4 regions of the Phytopseudomonas flavescens genome follow, and region 1 is predicted to be linked to each of the others. Evidence: predicted binding sites of a transcription regulator. Region 1 holds the regulator's gene; each other region holds the start of a gene.

Region 1 (3,986 bases):
GCCAGGGCTTCGACGAGGTTCTTGTCGAGATCGGTCTCTTCACCGACCAGCTCCAGATTGATCTCTTTCTTCAACTGGCGAGCCAGGTCGCGAACCAGGCGCGGGAAGCGCCCGAAGACCTTCTTGATCGGCTGCATGCGGGTCTTCATGACCGACGTCTGCAGATCCGCGGTGACCACGTCTAGGTTGGACACGGCCTTGGACATGGCCTCGTCGCCGCTGTTGAGCCCCAGGCGCACCAGGCGGTTACGCACCAGCACCAGCTCGCCGACCATGTTCATGATTTCGTCCAGACGCGCGGTGTCGACCCGCACGGTGGTTTCCGCTTCACTGGCTGGTGCAGCAGCGGCGGCCGGCGCAGCCGGTGCCTTGGCCGGCTCTGCCTTGGCCGCAGGTGCTGGTGCAGGTGCCGGCGTAGCCTTGGCAGCTACCGGCGCAGCGGGTTTGGCTACCGGCTTCGGCGCAGGGGCCGCAGCGGCTGCGGGAGCAGGAGCGGCAGCAGCGGGAGCAGCGGGAGCGACCGGTGTCGGCTCGACGAACTTGCCTTTGCCATGCAACTGATCGAGCAGCGCTTCGAACTCATCATCGGTGATTTCGTCGCTCTGCGCCGCGGAGCTGGCGGATACGGCAGGAGCAGCCGGTGCCGGCGCTTCCACCGCAGGAGCCACGAACTGGCCCTTGCCATGCAATTGGTCGAGCAAGGCTTCGAATTCGTCATCGGTGATGTCATCGCCGCTGGCGCTGTTCGCAGCGCTGGCCAGAGCAGGCACAGGCGCTGGCGCCTGGACAGCAGCCGCTGCTGGCGCTGCGAACTGGCCTTTGCCATGCAACTGGTCGAGCAGCGACTCGAATTCGTCATCGCTGATTTCATCATCAGAGGCGCTGGCTTGCGGCTGCGGCTCGTCACCCAGGGCGTCGAGCAACTGCTCGAACTCGCTGTCGGTGATATCCGACGAGGCTTCGGCTGTCACCGGCTCGGCGACAGCAGCAGCCACTGGCGCAGCGACTGCGGCAACCGGCGCCGGCTGGGCACTGGCCGGCTCGGCCAGACGCGCCAGGGCGGCCAGCAGCTCGGGAGATGCAGGCGTCGGCTCGGCGCGCTCGCGCACTTCGGCGAACATGCCATTGACGGCATCCAGCGCCTCGAGCACCACGTCCATCAACTCGGAGTCGACGCGACGCTCACCCTTGCGCAGGATGTCGAACACGTTCTCGGCGATATGACAGCACTCCACCAGCTCATTGAGCTGAAGGAAACCGGCACCGCCTTTTACCGTGTGAAATCCCCGAAAAATCGCGTTGAGCAGGTTCATATCGTCCGGGCGGCTTTCCAGCTCTACCAATTGCTCGGACAACTGCTCGAGAATCTCGCCGGCCTCTACCAGGAAATCCTGGAGGATTTCTTCATCGGCGCCGAAGCTCATATGACGTGCTCCTAAAATCCCAGGCTGGACAGCAAATCGTCGACGTCGTCCTGGGAAGAAGCAACGTCATCACGCTTATCGGCATGAATCTGCGGACCTTCACCATGTGACGCAGGTTTTTGTTTGTTTTGCTCGGCACGCAGCTCTTCGTGGTCGTGATCGATACCCGCGAAGCGGTCCACCTGACTGGCCATCAGCACCAGTTTCAGCAGATTGCTCTCGACCTCGGTGACCAGTTGCGTGACACGCTTGATCACTTGCCCGGTCAGGTCCTGATAGTCCTGCGCCAGTAAAATGTCGTTCAGGTGCCCGGACAGCTTGCTGCTGTCACGCTGGCTGCGCGCCAGAAACAGCTCGATGCGCTTGGCCAGTTCACGGAACGCGTCAGCGCCCATTTCACGACGCATGAAGCGCCCCCAATCCTCGCTCAGGGCATCGGCTTCGCTGCTCAGGTCGTTGACCAGCGGCGCGCTTTGCTCGACCAGATCCATGGTGCGGTTGGCTGCACGCTCGGTCATGGTCACGACGTAATTGAGCCGCTCGGTCGCATCGGAGATCTGCGAGACCTCCTTGGCGTGAGGCATGCGCGGGTCGAGCTGAAAATTGACGATAGCGTTGTGCAGCTCACGGGTGAGCTTGCCGACTTCGTGGTAAAGACCACGGTCGCGCGCCTTGTTCAGTTCGTTGATCAGCTGTACCGCTTCGCCAAAGTTGCCTTGTTCGAGGCTGTTGACCAGTTGGCGGGCATTGCTTTTCAGGGTCGACTCGAGGTCGGCCTCTTTTGAATCATCGTGTTCCATAACAACCTCGCGGCAGACATCAGCCGTTGACCCGCTCGAAGATTTTCTCGATCTTTTCCTTGAGCACCTGGGCAGTGAATGGCTTGACCACATAGCCGTTCACACCGGCCTGGGCGGCCTCGATGATCTGATCACGCTTGGCTTCTGCCGTAACCATCAGCACGGGCATCTGCTTGAGGCGCTCGTCGGCACGCACTGCGCGCAGCAAATCGATGCCACTCATGCCCGGCATGTTCCAGTCGGTCACCAGGAAGTCGAAGCTACCGCTCTGCAGCATCGGCAATGCGGTGGTGCCGTCGTCGGCCTCCGCGGTGTTGGTGAACCCCAGATCACGCAAGAGGTTCTTGATGATCCGTCGCATCGTCGAGAAATCATCGACGATGAGGATTTTCATGTTCTTGTCCAAGTCGACCTCCGTACAGTCCTAAAACGCCTCGGCATTCCAAAGCGCTTATAAATCGTGAAACCGGCCTGGCGGAACGCCGCAAACCTATTGCGCCCGGCTTTGCTGCGTCCACTGTGTATGTCCAGCGCCTGAAATTTCCCTATGCGCGCCATTCCACCAACCGCGCGCGTAAACGCGCGGCACACTGACTGTGCAATTGGCTGACCCGCGACTCACTCACTCCCAGTACCTCGCCGATTTCCTTGAGGTTCAATTCCTCGTCGTAATACAGCGACAACACCAACCGCTCACGCTCCGGCAGGTTGCTGATGGCATCCACCAGCGCGGCCTGGAAACGATCGTCTTCCAGTTCATGCGATGGCCCATGGTGCAAAGAATTCGTGTCTTCCTGCAGTCCGCCGCTTTCGCCTTCCTGCAACAGGTCGTCGAAACTGAACAGGCGGCTGCCCAAAGTGTCGCCAAGAATGCCGTAGTAATCTTCGAGACTCAATTGGAGTTCGGCAGCAACCTCCTGATCTTTAGCGTCTCGCCCCGTTCTGGCTTCGATTTTTCTGATTGCGTCGCTGACCATACGGCTGTTGCGGTGTACCGAACGCGGTGCCCAGTCGCCCTTGCGGACCTCATCGAGCATGGCGCCACGAATGCGAATGCCGGCGAACGTCTCGAAACTGGCGCCCTTGCCGGCGTCATATTTGCGCGATGCCTCGAGCAGACCGATCATCCCGGCCTGGATCAGATCATCCACCTGCACGTTGGCGGGCAACCGCGCCAACAGGTGATAGGCAATGCGCTTGACCAACGGCGCGTAACGTTCGATCAACTGATGCTGTGAATCTCGTGCTGTTGCCTTGCTGTACATACGGAGTCCAGAGGCTGTCGTCATACAGCCGTGTCTGCAGTCGGTTGTTGCACCAGGCGCTCAACGAAGAATTCCAGATGGCCTCGCGGATTGGCCGGCAGTGGCCACGCATCCACCTTCTGGGCAATCGCCTTGAACGCCAGCGCGCACTTCGAGCGAGGGAACGCCTCATACACCGCACGTTGTTTCTGTACGGCCTTGCGTACCGATTCGTCGTACGGCACCGCGCCCACGTACTGCAGCGCGACATCCAGAAAACGGTCGGTCACCTTGGTCAGCTTAGCAAAGAGATTACGGCCTTCCTGCGGGCTGTGCGCCATATTGGCGAGCACCCGGAAACGGTTCATGCCGTGGTCACGGTTGAGGAGCTTGATCAGCGCGTAGGCATCGGTGATCGAGGTGGGTTCATCGCACACCACCACCAGCACTTCCTGGGCGGCGCGCACGAAGCTCACCACCGAGTCGCCGATACCGGCGGCGGTATCCACGATCAGGAC
Region 2 (3,986 bases), 1.5 Mb from region 1:
CTGCGCCAGACCAGCTTCAAGGCGCTGCAGGAGGCGGTGGCCTTCGTCGGCCAGGATGGCCCGCAGGGTAGCCATACCGCCCGTTTCGGCGAGATCGAACAGCGCGGCGCGGCACTGACGCCCAAAGGTCGCGAACTCTACGACCGCCTGCTCGACAGCGCCCGCGAGGCCCTGGGCGAAACGCCGAGCGAAGCCAATGCCGAGCGCTACGACGCGCTGATGGCCGAACACTTCCAGGCCTTCCCTGACGATCATGAGGCCATGCGCCGCGATGGCCTGGCCTACTTCCGCTACTTCGCCACGCCCGCAGGTATCGCCGCGGCGCAGCTGGCGGATCGCCCGCAGCAACTGGATGCCCTGATCGAAGCTGGTCATGTGCGCTTCGAGCCGCTGGTTTACGAAGACTTTCTGCCGGTCAGCGCGGCGGGGATCTTTCAGTCCAACCTCGGGGAAGGCGCGCAGACCGACTACACCGTCGACTCGAACCAGGCGGACTTCCAGGCAGCCCTGGGCGCCAGCGTGCAGGACGAACTGAGTCTGTACGCCGACACCCAGCGTCGCTCGCTACAGGCTTGCGTCAAGGCTTTGGGCCTGGACTCACTGAGCTGACACCTAAGAGCCTGTTCACGATCTTTCTGGGCATGCGTACGGGTAACTACAAGGCAAAAGCGGCCATCGATGCAGTACCTGTGGGAGCGGGCGGGGACGCCCAGTCCATGCCCGCGAAATCACGGGCATGGCCTGTTACCACAAGTGGCGGTCGGCCGTCCGCTTTCGCCACGTCGCAGTCAAAGTAGATAACGCCCGGAATGGAGATTGGGAACAGTCTCCAAGAGGCTGGACATTCTGCGCCGCTGACGCCAAGGTCGCCTCTTTGCGTAATCGAGAGCGATCCATGTTCAAACGCGGTCTGGCGTTCGTCCTTCTAGCGGTTTTCCAGGTATCCCCCGCGCTGGCCTGTGCACCCGGTGAAACCCAGGTCTGCCTGGGCGGTTGCATCTGCGTACCCGACCCGAACGGCGTGCTGGGTCCCATGCAGGAACAAGCGGGGCAGATCAGTGCGGCTGCACTGGAAAGCTGGATCCTGCGCTCGCGCGAATCGGCGGCGCGCCAGGGCACGTTGCCGATTCCGGCTGAAATCCGTCGCCAGTTGCTGCCGTTCTATGCCGCCGAATTGCTCGACGCCGTGCGCTACAAGGTAGGCGACCTCGATGAGCTGAGCGCCGCGCGCAACGTGATGCAGAACCCCGACATCAAGGCCGTCACCCTGATCGATATCATCGTGTTTCGCGATGCGCAGATGGCCGGGCAGGACGCCGCGCTGTGGGCCCACGAGCTGCTGCATGTGCAGCAGTATCGGGAGTGGGGCACCGCCGGCTTCGCCGCGCGCTACAGTCGCGATTTCAATGCGGTCGAGGCACCCGCCTATCGGCGTCAGGCGGAAATTGCACGTCTGTTGCGCGAGCGGGGCGGCAACTAGTCGCGCCTACTCGGCGCGCTTGGCTCGCAGTGCTATCACGCACAACACGCTGGCCGCCAGGTTGACGGTCACCGGGTTGAACGCATCCGCCAGCAGCGCCGGAACGAAGATCGCCACATCCACCAGCAACAGGATCAGCGCTGCCAGAGCCAACCACAGCGGCCAGCGCTGGCGACGCAGTAGCAGGATCGCCAGCCCCAGCAGGATCTCGGCGACTCCTGCCAGCGCAGCCACGGCGTGAGGCAGGCCATGGGCGTCGAGCATGCGCAGTTCGGTGGGGCTGAGAAACAGCAGCTTCGGTACCAGGCCGTGGTAGATGAAGATCACCCCCAGGGTCAGGCGCGCCAACAAGGCATCAGTCATGCAGGAAGCGCTCGCGGTCTTCGGGACGGGGCATCTGGCAATGATCGTGACGCCCGAACAGGCGGTAGCGATTACGAGCGATGGGATCGTAAGCCCAGTCGCGCACGCTCCGCGGTATGACACCTAGCACCGTCGCCCAGCGCCATGGAGCCGGCAACTGCCGAAGGATCGCCAGAATGGCGTCGCTGCGCTTCAACGCCCGATCACCCTCGACATAGAGCAGCGTGTCGAAATGGTCCAGCGGCATGCCGAACCAGGCCAGGATCGCCTGGCCTTGCGGGGATTGCACGCTGCACAGCTTGAGCTTGCCTGCACGGTCATGGCGGATCAGGAAGCGACTCCAGCCATTGCACAATTTGCATACGCCATCGAACAGCACGACCCGATCACCGGCCTGCAAATAGGGTGGGTAAGCCATGCGTAAGCTCCGTGTCGATGATGTGCCCAGAGTAGCGCAACCGCGGCCTCGGTGACCGAGGTATTGATGGGCGCGTGGCACCTGCGGCGGAAAAAAACATGTCAATTCGTCCCCCGTTCTGCGCCGGCTGGCAGCGCGTCATTATTTGCTTCGAAATCATCATGGCCGCGCACCTGGCCTCTATGCTTGATGGCAGGCGCAGCACGCGCTCGCGTCGTTTACCAAGTTCGCTCAATTAAATGCCCGAGCGGCCGATGACCTTCGACAAGATTGCTTATTGCTTATGGAGAAAGAGCATGTTCGGTAGTCGCTTGAAAAAAGAATTGCAGACCAAGGATGCCGAACTGTCATTGCTGCGGCAGCTTTATCAGGGTATCCAGACCGAGATGATCATGCTGACGGTCGATCCCGAGTATCGAATCATCGATTGCAACGCCAACTTCACCCGTTTCGTCGGCTACAGCGCCGAACAACTGGGCGGTCGGCCGATGACCGATATCGTGCCGGCCTACGTGAAGGCCTTGCCGTGCTTCAAGAACCTGCGCGAGGCGGTGCGAACCGGCAAATCGGTAAGTGATCGCTACCGTTTTCTGCGTGCCGATGGCGCGCTGGTGTGGATTCAGGCCTGCTGGCAACCGGTGCTGGACGAGAGCGGCGTGGTACGACGGGTCCAGTGTTTCGGCTCGGAAATTACCGAGAGCATGAACCGGGCACGTGAGAACGAGGATTTCATCAACGCCTTGCTGCGCTCCACCGCAGTGATCGAGTTCGACCTCGGTGGCAACGTGCTGACCGCCAACGATCAGTTCCTGCAGGCCATGGGGTATGGCCTGGAGCGTATCAAGGGCAAGCACCACAGCCTGTTCTGCGATCCTCAGGAAACCCATACTCCGCAGTACAAGCAGTTCTGGGAGCGCCTCAACCGTGGCGAGTTCGTCGCTGGCCGTTTCAAACGCATCGACAGCCACGGCCGGGTGGTCTGGCTGGAGGCGACCTACAACCCGGTACACGACACCCAGGACAAGCTCTACAAGGTGGTCAAGTTCGCCACGGTGATCACCGACCAGGTGAATCGTGAGGAAGAGGTCAACGACGCCGCCGGTATCGCCTACGGAATTTCCCAGCAGACCGACACCACCGCCCAGCGCGGCGCCCAGGTGGTCACCGACACGGTGCAGACCATGCAGCGGATTTCCGAGCAGATGACCTCCGCGTCCCAGGGTATCGAAGCGCTGGGCAAGCAGTCAGTGCTGATCAGCACCATGGTGCAGACCATCGGCAGCATCGCCCAGCAGACCAACCTGCTGGCGCTCAATGCCGCTATCGAGGCAGCGCGGGCCGGTGAGCAGGGCCGTGGTTTCGCCGTGGTCGCCGATGAAGTTCGGCAGTTGGCCAGCCGCACCAGCAACGCCACCGAGGAAATCGTCGGCGTGGTTCAGGAAAACCAGAAACTGGTGGATGCCGCCGTGCGTGACATGGCCAGCAGCCGCACCCAGGCCGAAGCGGGTCTGGAGCTTGCCAACGAGGCCGGTGACGTGATCGTCGAAATCCGCCAGGGCGCCAAGCAGGTGCTGGCTGCGGTCGAACGTTTCGCCAGCCAGTTGAAGTAGCCCGTCAACCAGGGAGTGCGCTGGAGAAAGACGGCCGCTGTGCCGCCGATGGCTATCACGACATCGGCGGCAGGCGACGCTTCACCGTGGTCTTCTTGACGATGGCGGTGTTGGT
Region 3 (3,986 bases), 780 kb from region 1:
TGCCGTCGATGGCGACGATGTCGCCGGCCTTGTAGGTCAGCTCGATGTAGGTCGGGGTATCCGGAGCCGCTTCAGGCGACTTGGTCCAGCGCCACATGTCTTCTTCGTGCTCGGTCCAGGTGTCTTCCAGCACGCCGCCTTCATAGGAGATGTGCAGCAGGTTGGCATCCATGGAGTACGGCGATTTCTTCTTGCCGTGACGCTCGATCGGGATCGCATGCTTCTCGGCGTAGTCCATCAGCTTCTCGCGGGACAGCAGGTCCCACTCGCGCCAGGGAGCGATGACTTTGACACCAGGCTTGAGGGCATAGGCACCCAGTTCGAAGCGAACCTGGTCGTTGCCCTTGCCGGTCGCGCCATGGGAGATGGCGTCGGCACCGGTCTCGTTGGCGATTTCGATCAGGCGCTTGGCGATCAGCGGGCGAGCGATGGAGGTACCCAGCAGGTACTCGCCTTCGTAAACGGTGTTGGCGCGGAACATCGGGTAGACGAAGTCGCGAACGAACTCTTCGCGCAGGTCATCGATGTAGATTTCCTTGACGCCCATTGCCTTGGCCTTGGCGCGGGCCGGCTCGACCTCTTCGCCCTGACCGAGATCGGCGGTGAAGGTCACCACTTCACAGTTATAGGTATCTTGCAGCCACTTGAGGATCACCGAGGTGTCCAGGCCACCGGAATAGGCCAGAACTACCTTTTTGACGTCCGCCATGCCATCCACTCCACGGGTTGTTCGGAAAGCCCGTGATTCTACTGCCCATGGCCCGCGATTTACAGGGGTGCGACAGGCCATGGCATTGAAGCGACAGGATCAGGAGGTGGCGGCAGGCGTGGAAGGCACCGGTGGAGCAGCTTGTTCGACAGGCTGCACGGGGGCTTCGGGCACTTTTTCCAGCTTTATGGAAACCCTGCGGTTCCTTTCCCGGTTGGCGGCAGTGGTGTTGGGCGCCAGCGGATAACGCTCGCCGTGGAAGCGCATGACGATGCGCTCTTCGGGGATGCCCTGGGCCTTGAAGTACTCCATCACCGCCAACGCACGGCGGCGCGACAGGTCACGGTTGGTCAGGCGGTTGCCGCTGTTGTCGGAGTGACCGTCCAGCTCGATGCGGTTGACCGTCGGGTCGGCCTTCATGAAATCGAGAATGATCTCCAGCCTGGCCTTGGCCATGGGGTCGAGCTCTGCCCCGCCGCCCGGGAAGCCGATGGTGGACTGCCGGACCTGGTCGAAGTTGACCGGTAGCAGCTTGGCGGTGCAGTTCAGGTAATCCTCGTAGGCCTTGCGAAAACGCACCGGCAGCATCCGCACTTCGAGATCGCCGCCCATCGAGCTGCGATGGCGCACCAGCGGGCTGCGCCCTTCCAGCAGACCGGTCAGCAAACGCCCGGCCTGCTCCTGGCTGCTGTTGAACGGCACTTCGCCGCTGCCGACACTGACCACACCGAGGTTGATGTCGCCGCGCCCCGGCTGCCAGGGCGCGGCTGCCGCCAGCAGCGTCGCCGAGCCCCTGCCCAGCCAGCGCTCCCGAGGCTGCAGGCGAAAGGTCGCCTGCTCACCAGCGCGGCGCACGAACTGTCCCGAACCGAAATCGGTGATCGGTTGCGTCAGGCGACACTCGAACTGGTCGCCGGCCACCTGCCATTCGACCTTTTCCAGACGAGTCTGGAAGCTGATCGCGGCCGCAGGCAGACTCAAGCCTGCGCCGGCGAGCAATCCGACGATGAGGAAAAGAGGCTGGCGCACAGCGAGCTCCACAAGAAAACACAACGTTCCCTGTGGGTATCGGTGCAGGCGGGGAAAACTTGAGCCGTGCGATGGCCTATCTGCGGCGTGCCCCCGCCGGCCTTTTCCGGTAGCATTCCGGGCATGTTTCGCCCCCGCCTGGAAGCCTCAATGACCGACCGCATCACCCTGCTGCGTCCTGACGACTGGCACATTCACCTGCGCGATGGCGCGGTACTGCCGCACACCGTGGCCGATGTCGCCCGTACCTTCGCCCGCGCGATCATCATGCCCAACCTGGTGCCGCCGGTGCGCAACGCCAGCGAGGCCGTTGGCTACCGCCAGCGCATCCTCGACGCGCGGCCAGCCGGCAGCCAGTTCGAGCCGTTGATGGTGCTGTATCTCACCGATCGCACCAGCGGTGACGACATCCGCGCAGCCAAGGCCAGCGGCATCGTCTATGCCGCGAAGATGTACCCAGCCGGGGCGACCACCAACTCCGACTCTGGCGTGACCAGCCTGGACAACATCACAGGCGCCCTCGAGGCCCTGGCAGAAACCGGCATGCCGCTGCTGGTACACGGCGAGGTCACCCGCGCCGAGATCGACGTCTTCGATCGCGAAAAAGCCTTCATCGACGAACACATGCGTCGTCTGGTGGAACGCTTCCCGACCTTGAAAGTGGTATTCGAGCACATCACCACCGGTGATGCCGCCCAGTTCGTCAAGGAAGCACCGGCCAACGTCGGCGCCACCATTACCCCCCAGCACCTGCTGTACAACCGCAACCACATGCTGGTCGGCGGCATTCGTCCGCACTTCTATTGCCTGCCGATCCTCAAGCGCAACACGCACCAGGAAGCGCTGCTCGATGCAGCCACCAGCGGCAATCCGAAGTTCTTCCTGGGTACCGACTCGGCCCCCCATGCGCAGCACGCCAAGGAAAACGCCTGCGGCTGCGCTGGCTGCTACACCGCCTATGCGGCCATCGAGCTGTATGCCGAGGCCTTCGAGCAGCGTGGCGCGCTGGACAAACTGGAAGCCTTCGCCAGCCACTTCGGCCCGGACTTCTACGCTCTACCACGCAATACCGACACCATCACCCTGGTGCGTGAGTCGTGGAACGCACCGGCCAGCCTGCCATTCGGCGAGCAGACGGTAATCCCCTTGCGCGCGGGCGAATCGCTGCGCTGGCGTCTGCTGGAGGCAGGGCAATGAGCGAAGAACAGTACGAAGACGACCAGGATCAGCCGAGCAGCAGCGGCCCGCGCCATCCCATGGCAGCGCGCTTTCGCGGCTACCTGCCGGTCGTGGTGGATGTCGAGACCGGCGGCTTCAACAGCGCCACCGATGCCCTGCTGGAGATCGCGGCCACCACCATCGGCATGGACGAGAGCGGCTACCTGTATCCGGATCACACGCATTTCTTCCGGGTCGAGCCGTTCGAAGGCGCCAATATCGAACAGGCGGCCCTGGAGTTCACCGGCATCAAGCTCGATCACCCGCTGCGCATGGCGGTGAGCGAAGAGCACGCGCTGACCGAGATTTTCCGCGGCCTGCGCAAATCCCTGAAGGCCAATGGCTGCAAGCGCGCCATTCTGGTCGGCCACAACAGCAGCTTCGACCTGGGCTTCCTGAATGCCGCGGTCGCTCGCTGTGACCTCAAGCGCAATCCCTTCCACCCCTTCTCCAGCTTCGACACCGCCAGCCTCGCCGGCCTCGCCTACGGGCAGACCGTGCTGGCCAAGGCGTGCCAGGCCGCCGGCATCGAGTTCGACGGCCGTGAAGCCCACTCCGCCCGCTATGACACCGAGAAGACCGCCGAGCTGTTCTGCGGCATCGTCAATCGCTGGAAGGAAATGGGCGGCTGGGAAGATTTCGACGAGTGAGTGCCATGAAAAAATATCAGATCTTCATCGATGGGCAGGCCGGCACCACAGGCCTGCAGATTCGCCAGCGGCTGGCCAACCACCCGCAGATCGAAGTGGTCACCATTGACCACGACAAACGCCGTGACGTAGAGGCCAAGCTCGAGCTGATGCGTTCGGTCGACGTGACCGTGCTGTGCCTGCCTGACGATGCGGCTAAAGAAACGGCTGCTCAAGCTCGTGAAGTCGGCTGCCGGGTGCTCGATGCCAGTTCTGCACACCGCACCGCCAGTGACTGGGTGTTCGGCATGGCCGAACTGGCCAAGGGCCAACGCGAGGCCATCGCCAAGGCCGCCGCCGTGAGCAACCCTGGCTGCTACGCCACCGGCGCCATTCTGCTG
Region 4 (3,986 bases), 600 kb from region 1:
CCGGGCCATGCGCCGCTGCAGGGGGGCGAACACCACCGCCAGCGCCACCGCCCAGAACACCGCCCCGTAGAACGGCAGCAGGATCCAGATGAAAGCGATCGTCACCAGGACGAGCAGCAGGATGAAGGTTTTCTTTTCGAGGGAGGTAGTCGGCATGGTCGGATCACAGGAGGGGTATGCCCGTTAGTGTGCTGTGGTCCGAACAAAGTGCGAGAAACTTCTCGAGAAGGGCCTCCCTGCCCACGTTACTCAGATTCTGAACTGGCGTACCAGTTGCTCCAGGCCCTGCCCCAGCTGTGCCAGGCTGCGTGCGGTCTGCGCGCCCTGGCGGGTTTCGTCGGCGACGCTATCCACTGCGCCGGCAATCTGATGCACGCTGCGGTTGATCTCTTCGGCGACGGCGGTCTGCTCTTCGGCGGCGCTGGCGATCTGCGCGTTCATGGCGTTGATGGTGCCGATCAGCCCGGCGATGGCGTCCAGCGAGGTGCCGGCCTTGTTGGCCTGTTCGCTGGTGATATCGCCGGCATCGCTGGACTGGCGCATGGCGTTGACCGCATCGCGGGTGCCGCTCTGCAGGCGGTCGATCATGCCCTGAATCTCCTGGGTGCTTTGCTGGGTACGGCTGGCCAGCGCCCGAACCTCATCGGCGACCACGGCGAAACCTCGGCCAGCCTCACCCGCACGCGCCGCCTCGATGGCCGCATTGAGGGCCAGCAGGTTGGTCTGTTCGGCGATCGAGCGGATCACGTCGAGCACGCTGACGATGGAGTGCACGTCCTTCTGCAGGTTGTCGAGTGAGGTGCCGCTGCCGCGAATGTCGCCAACCAGAGAGTGGATGCGGGCGATGCTGCCGTCGACCACCTGCTTGGCCGCCTGCCCTTCACGATCGGTCTGCTGGGCAGCCTCAGCCGCACCCTGGGCGCTTTTCGCCACCTCGTGGGCAGCAGCGGACATCTCGTTGATCGCCGTGGCAACCTGATCCGTCTCATGGCGCTGACGCTCCATGGCCTGTTCGGAACGTTGCGCCTGGGCGGCAACCTGGCCGACCAGTTCGGTCAGTTGCCCGGTCATGTCGACGATCTGCCGTACCAGGCCATGCACCTTGTCGACGAAACGGTTGAACGAGCCGGCCAGCTCGCCCAGCTCGTCGCGGCTGGTTACCGGCAGGCGACGGGTCAGGTCGCCGTCGCCAGCCGCGATGTCGTCCAGATTGGCCTTGATCTGCTGCAGGGGGCGCAGGAAGGTGTTGGCGAGAATCGCCCCGATCACGCCGAATACCACCAGCAACACCACGGCGATTACCAGAATGCTGGTGATGATGGTGCTCACGCGCTGATCGATGCCCTCGCGAACGGTCGCGATCTGCGCCTCCACACCGTCCAGATTGATCGCCGTGCCCAGGGCCATGTCCCACTTCGGCAGGTAATAGCTGTAGGCGAGCTTGGGCACCTGAATCGATTCGTTGCCCGGCAGCGGCGAGGAATAGTTGACGTAGTTGCTGTTGTCCTTGGCGACGCGCACCAGCTCGCGGTTGACGTAGACGCCGTTGACGTCACGCCGATCGTTGAGGCTCTTGCCGACATCCACGGGGCTGTCGCTTCTGAACAGCCGGACCACGTTGGAGTCATGCCCGAAGAAGTAACCATCCTGGCCGTACTTGATCTTCGACAGGATGGCGATGGCCTGCGCTCGGCTGGCCAGATCCCCCTGGGCAGCGGCATCGTAGAGCGTCTGTACGGCGCCCATGGCGATCGAGCTGTAGTTCTTCAGTTCGTTGCGCTTCTCGTCCAGCAGGCGAGCACGGGTCTCGGTGACCTCCTGCTCCGCCAGACCGTACAGCACCTTGGCGGCAGCGCCGCTGAGCACCAGGGCGAACAGCAGAACCGGAACCAGTGCCAACAGCACGACTTTGGACTTCAAGGTCAGGCGCATTTTTATTTTCCTTGTGGCCAGGCGAAGCCAAGGGGAGAAGGCTTCTACTCAGGTCATCGGCAGGCCCCAGCGAAACCTTAAGCTCGCCAGTGGCCGTCTGGAAATTGCGCCTGCGGCTTTACAGCACCATCGCCGCAACCCAGCCGAACACCAGCAGCGGCAGGTTGTAGTGCAGGAAAGTGGGCACCACGGTGTCCCAGATATGGTTGTGCTGGCCGTCGACGTTGAGGCCGGCCGTCGGGCCGAGGGTCGAGTCCGACGCAGGCGAACCGGCATCGCCGATGGCGCCGGCAGTGCCGACGATGCACACCGTGGCCAGCGGGCTGAAGCCCAACTGCACGCACAGCGGCACGAAGATCGCGGCAATGATCGGCACCGTGGAGAACGACGAGCCGATGCCCATGGTCACCAGCAGGCCGACCAACAGCATCATCAGCACACCCAGGCCCTTGCTGTCGCCGATCCATTCGGCGCTGGCGTCTACCAGCCCTTTCACCTCTCCCGTCTCGCGCATCACTTCGGCGAAACCCGAGGCGGCGATCATGATGAAGCCGATCATCGCCATCATCTTCATGCCTTCGGTGAACAGGTCGTCGGTTTCCTTCCAGCGCACGATGCCCGAGGCGGAGAACACCACGAAACCGAGCAGCGCGCCGATGATCATCGAGTCGAGCCACAGCTGTGCGCCGAACGCGATGGCCACCGCAATACCTGCCACGGCCAGGCTACGGCGGTTGTAGGCGACATCCACACGTTCGGTTCGCTCGACCAGGGCCAGGTCGTAACTGCGCTTGCGCCGATAACTGTACAGCGCCAGCAACAGGCCGGTGACCATGCCCATGGCCGGGATCAGCATGGCGTGGCTGACGTTCACACCGGTCACGTCCACGCCACTGCGCACCACGTTGGCGAGCAGAATTTCGTTGAGAAAGATGTTGCCGAAGCCTACCGGCAGGAACATGTAGGGAGTGATCAGGCCGAAGGTCAGCACGCAGGCGATCAGCCGGCGATCGAGCTGCAGGCGAGTGATGACATAAAGCAGCGGTGGTACTAGCAGCGGAATGAAGGCGATGTGAATAGGCAGGATATTCTGCGAGGAGATCGCTACCACCAGCAGTAGTCCCACCAGCATCCACTTCAGCGAACCGCTGCCACCACCGCGTGCGTCCTGACGGCCGACCAGCACCAGCGCCTTGTCGGCCAGGGCATGGGCCAGCCCGGATTTGGCGATGGCCACGGCGAAGGCGCCCAACAGAGCATAGGAAAGCGCCACGGTAGCGCCGCCGCCCAGGCCCTTGTTGAATGCTGCAAGGGAGCCTTCGATGCCCAGACCACCGATCATTCCGCCAGCCAGCGCGCCGACGATCAGCGCTACCACCACGTGGACCCGGCAAAGGCTGAGGATCAGCATGATGCCGACGGCGGCGATAACTGCGTTCATTGATGGCTCCTGGAATCGCCGCGCAAGCCACGGCCCATTGGGTGACCGCCAAGGAGCGGCAGGCCACAAAAAGCGTCGCACTCTGCCGGAAGCTGACCTGGGTGTCAAAAAACCGAGCGTGCGCTTGCAGCTGGATCGATGCGGCCGATTCGAGAACGGTTCTAAGCAAATAGCACAAACGTCCTTTGCGATTTCAGTCGCGAAGGTTAGCCTCACGCCTTTTACCCATGGAGGATGCACATGCTCGATATCGTTCTGGTTGCCGGCTCAAGCCGCCCTGACAGCCAATCCGCGAAGGTTGCCCATTTTCTGCGTCAGCGTCTGATTGCACTGGGCAAGACCCGCGCCGAGCTGAGCCAGGTCATCGATCTGGGCACCGGCCCCCTGCCCTTGTGGCCAGCCGAAGACAACGGCACCTGGCCGGATTACAGCCAGCGCCTGAAAAGCGCCGATGCGGTGGTGGTGATCGCCCCCGAGTGGAACGGCATGGCCGGGCCGGCGATCAAGAACTTCTTCATCTACGCCAGCAAGGCCGAGCTGGCCCACAAGCCGGGTCTGCTGGTGGGGGTCTCTTCGGGCATTGGCGGCGGCAGCCCGATCGCCGAGCTGCGCA

The links. Region 1 encodes FliA, which starts transcription of late flagellar genes. Its sites were predicted from a motif close to CTAAAGTTTNNNNNNNNNNNGCCGNTAA; they were not measured.
Region 2: FHR27_RS27415 (methyl-accepting chemotaxis protein) is a predicted target of FliA. The motif match lies at 2,492-2,519, and genes of this name have one in related genera.
Region 3: FHR27_RS13550 (flagellar protein MotY) is a predicted target of FliA. The motif match lies at 1,775-1,802, and genes of this name have one in related genera.
Region 4: FHR27_RS07205 (methyl-accepting chemotaxis protein) is a predicted target of FliA. The motif match lies at 1,986-2,013, and genes of this name have one in related genera.

The regions. Positions count from the first base shown of each region.
Region 1 covers NZ_JACBYV010000001.1:2,239,473-2,243,458, forward strand. The annotation lists gene FHR27_RS09830 (chemotaxis protein CheA) at 1-1,424, opposite strand, end outside; gene FHR27_RS09835 (protein phosphatase CheZ) at 1,436-2,224, opposite strand; gene FHR27_RS09840 (chemotaxis response regulator CheY) at 2,244-2,618, opposite strand; gene fliA (RNA polymerase sigma factor FliA) at 2,770-3,513, opposite strand; gene fleN (flagellar synthesis regulator FleN) at 3,510-3,986, opposite strand, start outside.
Region 2 covers NZ_JACBYV010000001.1:746,454-750,439, forward strand. The annotation lists gene hglS (2-oxoadipate dioxygenase/decarboxylase HglS) at 1-609, shown strand, start outside; gene FHR27_RS03225 (eCIS core domain-containing protein) at 896-1,480, shown strand; gene FHR27_RS03230 (DoxX-like family protein) at 1,487-1,843, opposite strand; gene FHR27_RS03235 (thiol-disulfide oxidoreductase DCC family protein) at 1,836-2,261, opposite strand; gene FHR27_RS27415 (methyl-accepting chemotaxis protein) at 2,558-3,871, shown strand; gene FHR27_RS03250 (Lrp/AsnC family transcriptional regulator) at 3,927-3,986, opposite strand, start outside.
Region 3 covers NZ_JACBYV010000001.1:3,022,983-3,026,968, forward strand. The annotation lists gene FHR27_RS13545 (argininosuccinate synthase) at 1-709, opposite strand, end outside; gene FHR27_RS13550 (flagellar protein MotY) at 809-1,738, opposite strand; gene pyrC (dihydroorotase) at 1,889-2,935, shown strand; gene rnt (ribonuclease T) at 2,932-3,606, shown strand; gene argC (N-acetyl-gamma-glutamyl-phosphate reductase) at 3,612-3,986, shown strand, end outside.
Region 4 covers NZ_JACBYV010000001.1:1,635,294-1,639,279, forward strand. The annotation lists gene FHR27_RS07200 (AI-2E family transporter) at 1-156, opposite strand, end outside; gene FHR27_RS07205 (methyl-accepting chemotaxis protein) at 250-1,932, opposite strand; gene FHR27_RS07210 (Na+/H+ antiporter family protein) at 2,051-3,373, opposite strand; gene FHR27_RS07215 (NADPH-dependent FMN reductase) at 3,614-3,986, shown strand, end outside.